DNA from 3 places in the Pelorhabdus sp. sgz311001 genome. Region 2 is predicted to be linked to each of the others. Evidence: riboswitches for the same ligand, from Rfam matches in the RefSeq annotation. Region 2 holds a riboswitch; each other region holds the start of a gene.
What was found. Region 2 has a riboswitch for glycine ahead of AC0MXB_RS06805 (amino acid permease). Riboswitches for the same ligand answer to the same signal wherever they lie in the genome.

Region 1 (3,281 bases), on a different contig from region 2:
ATCACTTCATCAACAAGCTCTGGATTCACTTTTGCTCGGCACAAGGCTTCACGAATTACGATTTCCCCCAGTTCTACCGCCGACAGTGACGCCAATGAACCATTGAAACTGCCAACAGCCGTACGTACAGCACTCACAATAACTGCTTCTTTCATTAAAATACCCCCTCACAGTTTTCTCTCTTATTCTGGCAAGAGTCCCTTTGGCTCTCACCATCTTTATATTGCAAGATCCATACCAGCTTTTCCGACAAAAATTAGACTTGGCTTTATTTGCAGAAAAACCGTTCAAAATATACGTTTTCTTTCAAATAATCTGAAAATTAAAATGACAACTTTGTCTAATATGTCTATTATTTTGTTCGTATTATGTCTTGTTTTTCGTCATTTCTGTCTACATACTGCAATTCCCGATAATTCTCCAAAAAGTTCACTGTCTTATCAAGTATATTTTTTCACAAAATATGTAAGAGCAGCAGGAATTCTAAATCATTCCTGCTGCTCCTATTTTTACAAAATTTCTTGTATTATATTCTCGTCTATCGCTAAATCAGGGATTGACTGTCGCTTTAAAGACTTGTTTGCCATCTTTCATTTCGATGATTACCGCATTTTTTACGGCATCATGCGTCGCATTCAATGTAATATTTCCCGTAATTGCAGCAAAATCTTTTGTCGCCGCCAAAGCTTCACGGATCTTCGCCGGCTCTAAACTATTAGCCTGCTGAATGGCATGAATCAGAACATTAGCTGCATCATAGCCAAGTACCGCCATGGCATCAGGCGATTGGCCATATTCTTGTTTATAGGCAGCCACAAAAGCCTGCGATGTGGGATTTGTGTTATCAACCGCATAATGGTTCGTGAAATAAGTATTGTTAAGCGCTTCTGGCGTAGCAATCTCTACGAGTTTAGGCGAATCCCAACCATCGCCGCCAAGCATGGGCGATGTGATTCCAAGTTCTCTAGCTTGTTTTACAATCTTGCCTACCTCTTCATAATAACCAGGCACATAAATAATATCAGCATGTAATCCTTTTACTTTCGTCAAAATCGTTTTGAAATCCTGATCTTTCTGCAAATACGCTTCTTCAGCAAGCACGGCGCCGCCACCCTTAGTAAAGGCATTCTTGAAGAAAGCGGCCAACCCTTTACTATAGTCACTGCTGTTATCGACAAGAATAACAGCGCTCTTCAGTTTCAAATTATTTAAAACAAAGTTGGCGCCAACGGTCCCCTGGAAAGGATCAATAAAGCAAACTCGAAAAGTATAATCCTTTACCTTACCAGTGCCTTCGTCGACTGTTACTTTGGGATTTGTCGCCCCCACTGCCAACAGCGGTACTTTTACCGACTCAGCTACGCTCGAAGCGGCAATGGCGTTAGAACTAGAAAAGATACCGGTAACAGCTGCTACACGATCTTGTGTCGCTAGTTTCGTCATGGCATTAGCCGATTCAGACGGCTCGCTTTTATTATCAGCCACTACGGCTTTAATTTGTTTTCCCAAGACGCCACCTTTCGCGTTCGCTTCTTTAATCGCTAGCTTCGCACCATTCGTAGTAGAATTTCCCATGGTAGCGTTGCCGCCTGTTAATTCATTCAGTAGACCAATTTGCACTTCATTGGAAGAACTAGCGCCACAGCCCCCTAAAAAACTGGCTGCCATCAGTACCAAAAGCGCCGCTGTCATACTCCGAAACCATTTTTTCCCCATCTCAAAATCTCTCCTTTTACAGCTATCGCTGCTTTCTTTACTGATCTGCGATGTACCTTACATGCAGCGATGCCAAAAAGCTCCCCCAAAAACAAACAGAGTCAAATCAGCTATGATTTGACTCTGGAATCACAAAGAAAATACGAATAAAACAAACTAAACACATTCGCACTTTTTGTCTCTGTCCTTTTGCCTGAGAGCTTTGCCAGCAATTCTGCTGTATTTCACCTTCGGCGTCCGATGCGCTCGGATCTCTCCAGAGTCCCGTCCCTTTACGATATCACCCAATTTTATGAGTACCTGAGAGTTTTACTCCTTCGGCGGGCTGATTCAGCCTCTCTCTCGCAAACTTCATCCGGAAATATGTAGTTTTAGTGTGTACATCGAAAACGTTTATAATTATAAAACAAGACAGCTTAATATGCAAGTGTAATTAAATATAAAATTACACAGAAAATTTTTCTACGGCTGTCTTTAGATCTACAGCAAGATCAGCTAACCGTTTACTTGCCGATGCAATTTCCGCCATAGATGCAGCTTGTTCCTCTGTAGCGGCAGAAACAGTTTCAGCTTCCGCGGCTGTCTTACGACTCACGGTATCGACACCGTGAATTTCCTTAGCTACTGATTTGCTATGATCCGCCATTGTTTGGATCGAATCAGAAATCCCCTTCATCTGCTCTGATAAAGCTACAATGGCTATCATAATATTTTCCAGGGTTTTCCCAGCAGAATTCACGACTTCCCGACCAACGCGCACCCCTTCTGTACCAAGCTGTACCGCAGCAATCGCCTGATCCATATTCGTTTGATTTTCCTGAATCAGTAAAGTAACTTTCTGGGCAGCCTGATTGGATTGCTCAGCTAATTTCCTTACTTCTTCCGCTACGACGGCAAACCCACGGCCTTGCTCGCCGGCACGAGCCGCCTCAATTGCGGCATTCAAGGCCAATAAATTCGTTTGACCAGCAATTTCCGAAATCATTTCCACGATCGGACGAATTGCATCTGAGCCTTTTGCTAATTGTTCAATCGCGGCGGCTACTGCTTGTGACCCCGAATTAATCTGTTCCATTTGCCCTACAGCCTGTCCAACCGCTTTCTGACCAATTTCAGCCTCTTTCGCCGTATTTTGAGCAATTCCCGCAGCAGCTTGAGCCGTCTCAGCTATTTGAGCTGTGCGATTCGACATGTTATCAATAATTTCAGCGATATGAGTCGCCGAAGCAGCCGTTGCCGCCATACCGCCAGCAATTTCCGTAATAGAATGAGCCACTAAATTCGAAGCCTGCGCCGATTGATCCGCGCTTTCCCTAAGCTGACTGCCTGAACTATTCACTGCCTCCGCTTGCTCTTTCACCCGCTGCACAAGCTGACACAGCGTAAGACGCATATCCGCAAAACTTTGCGCCAGTTGTCCCAGTTCATCGTCTGACTGCACTTTCGACGCAACAGGGCACAGATCCCCTCGGGCCAAAAGCTGGCATTCATCGCGAATCCATTGAATCGGTTTAGCAAAACGATTACTAATCCAAATGATAAAAAACACGGCAGCTAATAAAGCG
Region 2 (3,281 bases):
TGAGTCCGCCATTTGCCGCAATGGGCAAGCGTATATTGACAAAAGAAGTGCAAATAAACACTAGAGCGATGCCTAAAGCTGCCATAACTAATTGTTTCGTTTGATACCTTGAAGATTGTCTCATGTTAAAATGCCTGCCTTATCGAAAAATAAAATATTTATCTACCATATCACACGAAACAACTTTACACAATAGGCAAATCCCTAAATTAAGCTAAACTGCTTTCTCCATCCTCGGCTTCTTTCGTTCTGCTCTTCGCGGCTTTATAAATCACGCCAAGCATAATAAACCATACTGGCGTCACAAACAGAGCAACGCGTGTTTCTTCATTTAATGCCAAGGTGACTAATACAAAGGCAAAGAAAGCTAAAATAATATAATTAATCACAGGGTACAGTGGCATTTTAAATTTATTTTTTGCCGCAAGCTCTGGTCGCGTTTTACGATATTTCAAATGACAGATCGTGATCATCGCCCAGATAAAAATGAAGCAGAACGTCGAAATACTGGTAATCAAGACAAAGACGCTTTCTGGCATAATATATTGCAGAATCACGGCTAATAGTATAACGAAAGCCGAAAAGAGCGTAGCATTCGCCGGTACTTGATTGGAGGTTAATTTTTTCATCGATTCTGGTGCATTACTTTCTCGTGCCAAAGCATAAACCATGCGGCTCGTACTAAAGATACCGCTATTGCAAGCCGATGCCGCCGAAGTTAACACAACAAAATTAACAATCGTTGCTGCCGCGGTAATCCCGATCGCCGAGAAAACCTGCACGAAAGGACTTTTTGCCGGACTGAGCGCCGTCCAGGGATAAATACTCATAATGACAAAGAGAGCGCCAAAGTAAAATACAATAATTCTGAGCGGAATATGATTAATGGCCTTCGGAATGACCTTTTCGGGGTTTTCCGTTTCCCCTGCAGTCAAACCAACTAATTCAATGCCCGTAAACGCAAATACCACCATTTGGAAAGACAGAATGAACCCGCTGATTCCATTAGGAACCCAGCCGCCATAGCTCCACAGATTAGCAAAGCTTGACGGGCCAGCGTCAGTCGCAAACCCTTTGATAACCATAAACGAACCAATTACAATAAGTGCTAAAATCGCCACAACTTTAATCAAAGCAAACCAAAATTCCATTTCACCAAAATGCTTTACCGCCGTCAAATTCATAATCAGTAGCACAACTAAAATCATGAGACTGGGAACCCATTGCGCGATATTGGGAAACCAATACTGAATATACAGCCCCGCGGCCGTCACATCGGCCATCGCCAAGGAAATCCAACAAAACCAGTACGTCCAACCCGTAATAAAGGCAGCGCCGTTACCCATATAGTCGCGGACAAAATCCACAAACGAATGATATTTGCTGTTAGACAGTAGCAATTCGCCTAGCGCCCGCATTACAAAAAAACAGATCGTGCCTGTAATCATATAGGCAAATAAAATCGATGGCCCCGCTAAGTGAATCGAACGACCTGAGCCGAGAAACAAGCCTGTTCCAATCGCCCCGCCAATGGCCAGCAGCTGAACATGACGATTTTTCAGCCCCCGTGATAAAGTTTGTTCTTCTGACATATGTATCCCGCCTTCCCTTCTGTTACTACGTGCCAAATACCAGCCTCGAGAAAAACAGAAAGAGGCCAAATTATAAAAATTTGGCCTCAAAATAAAACAGCAAGAAAATAGCTTTGTCTGCTCTGTCCTTTTACCTGAGAGATTCACTGATTTAGTATCAGCTTGCTCCTTCGGTGCTCAATTGAGGCTCTCCAGAGGTTCGTCCAGTAACGGTTCTTTTGCCTGAAAGCATAACATCTTCGGCGGATTATTGCTAATCTCTCTCCCGTTACCTTCATACGAAGTTCGGTATTCACTTTGATAGTACAGTTACATACTTTAGCACTCTTCATAGAAATTGTCAACCTTAAACAAACATTTTTCTTTTCTGTGCGTATATGAGCTACAATAAATCCTTAGCGTTAGCCAATAGCTTACTGTCCCAGCCAATATCTTTGATCGCTACTTTAGCGAACAGGCTCCAGAAAGCCTTCCTCTAAACACACGGCAACTGCTAAAGTTTTCACCTTGTCGGCAAACTTAATATCGAGACTCACCGCATTGAGCGCCGTAATCTGGCCCTCACCGAACCGGGCATGTCTGACCCTAGCCCCTACCTTCAGCCCCTCGCGCTTACGAATGGCGGTAGGCGATAAAACTTTTGCTGGCTGAGTTGGCACTAGCCGCGTGCTTGCAAAGGGACTTCTCACTGGCTGACGCTTCGGCTGCAACGCTTGCGGCGATGGCGCCTTGGGCGGCGTTACCATATGGCGTATGGCCATAACAAACTGCGACTCACTGACTTTTTCCTGATCCCGCTTCTCATAAGTGATCAATTGAAGTTGGTGCCTAGCTCGCGTCATAGCTACATAAAAGAGACGAACCGCCTCGGCCATAGCAGCTGGCTTTCCTTGCTGTTTCTCCATTACATCGCTGGCGGCAGGAATAATTCCCTCAATTAAATCAATCATATAGACCTTGTCAAACTCCATTCCTTTCGCGCTATGAAAGGTCGACAGAGTCACTTGATGATCTTTTTTCTGTCTCGCCTGCTTAGTCACAGTTTCTAGATGTTTCAAGCGGTTGGCAAAGGCTTCGACACTATCAAGTCCTGATGCAATCTCCTCGAGTGTGTTTAAAATGCCCAAGAGATATTCCTTGCGAAACCCCAGTCGGTCACACATTCGATCTAAGGCCTTGTCGTAACCAAGCTGATGGCGAATTGCCGCAATGGCTGCCAGAGGCTTTTTTTCTTTTAAAGAAATAATTACGTCCCGGCAACTTTCAATAAGCGGCCACTGATAGTCCTGCAGCGGCACATGACGGAGTAAATTCTGAAATACCGACTCGTGATTTCCCAATTCTTTTACGGCTTCCAGCTGCTGCTTCGTAATATAGCCGTTCATCTTCGCAAAGATCTTTTCAAAAATATCAATTCGTTTATCAGAGTAACTGAGTCGCATAAAGTTTAAAATATCAGCCACGACCCAGTGAGAGAAAAAGCGCTTGTCCTCATCTTGCATGGCAAAAGAAAGACCGGCTCGCTCCAATTCATTCACAAGGATAATCGCCGATGAGCTATTGCGATATAAAATAGCAATACTGTCTTTCGCGACCGCCTGTCGAATCGCCTCAATCAAATACTTAGCCTGCTGTTTATAATCACTGAGACAACGAATGTCAATGGGCGCCCCATAAGGATTTTCCGTA
Region 3 (3,281 bases), on a different contig from region 2:
TCTGCGGTCATATGGGCGTGTATAATACGTTGGCACTAGCAGCTGGCGGAATTCATAGCCCGGCCGATGCGGCTAAGTTTGCGAAAAATGAAGTTGTTGTTGAAAATGGTCGCCTTACAGGCATGACGAAAGAAACGACAAATTTTTATCTTTGGTCTAAGGTTGTCTATAGTGATGCAGAAATGCGGGCGGCTCTAAAAAAATCCAATGATTTACTCTTGAAAACAGGCATTACATCGATTCATGATCCCGGTGAATTTGGCGCACAATCATTTCAGTTGATGCAGCAAGCTTGCTATAATGGGGAGTTCAAGCCTAGGGTCTATGCGATGCTGCACAGTGTTTTTGGTAAGCCTTTTTCTAAAAAACTCTGCGATGATTTTTTGGCGCTGGGACTGCAAAGCGGGATTGGCGACGAAAGATTTAAACTAGGTACGTTGAAAATTATGATTGACGGCGGTACTAGCGGCCCGTCCTGTGCGACCCGCCAGCCTTACAGTCATAATGAGAAGCTGCCAGGAATTTTGACCTGGACCCAGGATGAGGTTAACGCTATGATTGCGACGGTACATACGGCGAATTGTCAAATGACAGCCCATGCTGTAGGCGATTTGGCAGTAGAAATGATGCTTACAGGCTATGAGCAGGCAGCGGCGAAGTATCCCCGTGAGGATTGTCGCCACCGTATTGAGCATTGCGCTTTAACTGATGAAGCGCTGATTGCTCGTATGGCTTCCCTTGCAATTATTCCTGTCTCAAATCCGGCATTTATGACGATTAACGGTAGTGACTATCGCCGTTACTATGGCGATAGAGCCGATTATATGTTTGCGGCGAGAAGCTATATTGACGCGGGGCTGCGACCGGTAATCGGTAGTGATGCGCCAACTTGCGAAGAGAGTGTGATGCGCGGCATTGACGGCTCTGTCAATCGCCGGGATCGACGAACCGGGGAAGTGATTGGCGCTAACCAAAAGATTACTGTGGCAGAAGCGTTGCGGCTGTACACGATTAACGGCGCCTATGCGAGCTTTGAAGAAAACATCAAGGGAAGTATTGAAGTGGGAAAACTGGCTGATCTTGTTGTTCTCTCCGAAGACATTCTAGCTTATCCCGAGGAACAGTTGATGGATATTCAAGTGGACCTTACCATGATTGATGGCGAGGTAGTTTATGAACGGCTGGAAGGCTAGAATATTCTCAATTTGATAAGAAATCTTTTAACGAAGTGAATTGACAGAAAATATTTCCTCTCATATACTTAAAAAAAGACGGTTTTACAGCTTTACTATTTTAAAACTTTATAACTAGGAATGATGACTGCGGGAGAGACGCCTTCGAGGCGCACCGAAGGAGCAAAGCTTTGTTCAAACTCTCAGGTAAACAAACTGCAGCCGGACCAGACTCTGGAGAGCACACAACGATGTGTCACCGATGGGGACTCCGTCAGGAGTAAATCTCTCAGGTAAAAGGACAGAGAACAAGAGTGAAACTACACTGTTGTTCTCTGTCCTTTTTGTGTGCTCTAAAATCAATGGTATTTTCTTCATTAAAATGATAGGAGTGATGTAAGTGACGGCAAAACGAACCCCTCTCTACGAAACCCATTTGCGTTATGGTGGTCGAATCGTGGAATTTGGCGGCTGGTCGCTGCCAGTTCAGTACAGCGGGATTAAAGAAGAGCATCTGGCAGTGCGGACGAAGGCGGGACTGTTTGATGTGTCCCATATGGGAGAATTTCTGGTCACAGGGAAAGATGCTCTAGATTTTTTGCAAAAAGTAGTGACAAATGACGTAGCGAGATTACAAGAGAACCAGATTCTTTATTCACCCATGTGTTATAACGACGGCGGCACTGTTGATGATTTGCTTATTTATAAATATTCGGCTGAGCAGTATCTGGCGGTAGTGAACGCGGCGAATATTGACAAGGATTGGGCCTGGATGGAAGAAAATAAGGCTGGTTTTGCTGTTACGCTAGAAAACCTGTCAGATCAGACAGCCCAACTGGCGCTGCAAGGGCCTGTGGCTAAAAAGATTCTTGCCAACCTGACGGATGCTCCCTTAGCGGATCTCACCTATTACTGGTTTTGGCCGGAAGTGATTGTTGCAGGCAAGAAGGTACTATTGTCTCGCACTGGTTATACCGGCGAAGATGGATTTGAATTATACTGCGCACCTGAGGATGCTGCCGATCTATGGGAAGCGATCATGGAAGTTGGTAAGCCTATGGGGCTTTTGCCAGCAGGTCTTGGTTGTCGCGATACACTGCGCTTTGAAGTCTGCTTTCCTTTATATGGTCATGAATTGACCGCAGAAATTACGCCGATCGAGGCGGGAATTGGCTTTTTTGTAAAAGTTGATAAAGAAAATTTTAATGGGAAAGAAGTGTTGGCAAAGCAAAAACAAACGGGGCCGCAGCGCAAACTGGTGGGGATTGAAATGGTCGGCCGCGGTGTGGCTAGAGCGGAATATCCCGTCTTTTGCGGCGAAGAAAGAATTGGCCAGATTACAACAGGCTCTTATGGACCGTCCCTAGATAAAAATCTCGGACTGGCTTTAATCAACAGTGAGTATGCCCAAATCGGTCAGGAGCTTTTTGTGGAGATTCGTGGTAAAAAAATTGCTGCCCAAGTGATTTCAAAACCATTTTATAAACGGGAGGAGAAATAATGATGAACATTCTAGCAGAATTAAAGTATTCGAAAGATCATGAGTGGGTTCGGGTTGAAGGCGATATGGCTTATATTGGTGTAACCGATTTCGCACAAGCACAGTTAGGTGATGTTGTGTTTGTCGAGCTGCCAGAAGAAGGTCGCGAACTAACAGCTGGTGACAGTTTCTCTGTCATTGAATCAGTAAAGGCTGTTTCGGATATTTATGCGCCAGTTAGCGGGAAAATCGTAAAGGTCAATATGGGGCTAGAAGATGCGCCAGAATTGATCAATCAAGATCCTTACGGTGAAGGCTGGATTGTTGCTGTAGAAATTTCCAACTTGGCTGAACTTGACGCTCTGTTAGACAGTACAGCCTACGAAGAACTTGCGGCCGAAGGGGGCCACTAATATGGCCTGGAGCTATTTGCCTCATACGGAAGAAGACCGTCAGGCGATGCTTCAGGCGATTGGCGCTTCTAAGATCGCTGATTTGTTTGAAGATGTGCCAGAGCGTGTTAGGTTGCAAGGTGATTTGCCCCTGCCAGCGCCCTTGTCGGAGCACGAGCTTGCCAGTCATTTACGGCAGCTTGCGCAAAAAAATGATAATCTACAGGATTTTACTTG

Region 1: linked by a shared signal. The riboswitch ahead of AC0MXB_RS10200 (ABC transporter substrate-binding protein) and the one ahead of AC0MXB_RS06805 (amino acid permease) in region 2 are both predicted to bind glycine.
Region 3: linked by a shared signal. The riboswitch ahead of gcvT (glycine cleavage system aminomethyltransferase GcvT) and the one ahead of AC0MXB_RS06805 (amino acid permease) in region 2 are both predicted to bind glycine.

What each region holds. Positions count from the first base shown of each region.
Region 1 covers NZ_JBVXUT010000003.1:316,881-320,161, forward strand. Annotated here, with positions in the region: gene AC0MXB_RS10195 (acetyl-CoA C-acetyltransferase) at 1-155, opposite strand, end outside; gene AC0MXB_RS10200 (ABC transporter substrate-binding protein) at 550-1,716, opposite strand; glycine riboswitch at 1,888-1,986, opposite strand; glycine riboswitch at 1,999-2,071, opposite strand; gene AC0MXB_RS10205 (methyl-accepting chemotaxis protein) at 2,162-3,281, opposite strand, start outside.
Region 2 covers NZ_JBVXUT010000002.1:157,996-161,276, forward strand. Annotated here, with positions in the region: gene AC0MXB_RS06800 (ECF transporter S component) at 1-124, opposite strand, end outside; gene AC0MXB_RS06805 (amino acid permease) at 210-1,592, opposite strand; glycine riboswitch at 1,713-1,789, opposite strand; glycine riboswitch at 1,793-1,870, opposite strand; gene AC0MXB_RS06810 (ATP-dependent helicase) at 2,039-3,281, opposite strand, start outside.
Region 3 covers NZ_JBVXUT010000004.1:155,780-159,060, reverse strand. Annotated here, with positions in the region: gene AC0MXB_RS11775 (amidohydrolase) at 1-1,193, shown strand, start outside; glycine riboswitch at 1,314-1,401, shown strand; gene gcvT (glycine cleavage system aminomethyltransferase GcvT) at 1,573-2,673, shown strand; gene gcvH (glycine cleavage system protein GcvH) at 2,676-3,065, shown strand; gene gcvPA (aminomethyl-transferring glycine dehydrogenase subunit GcvPA) at 3,067-3,281, shown strand, end outside.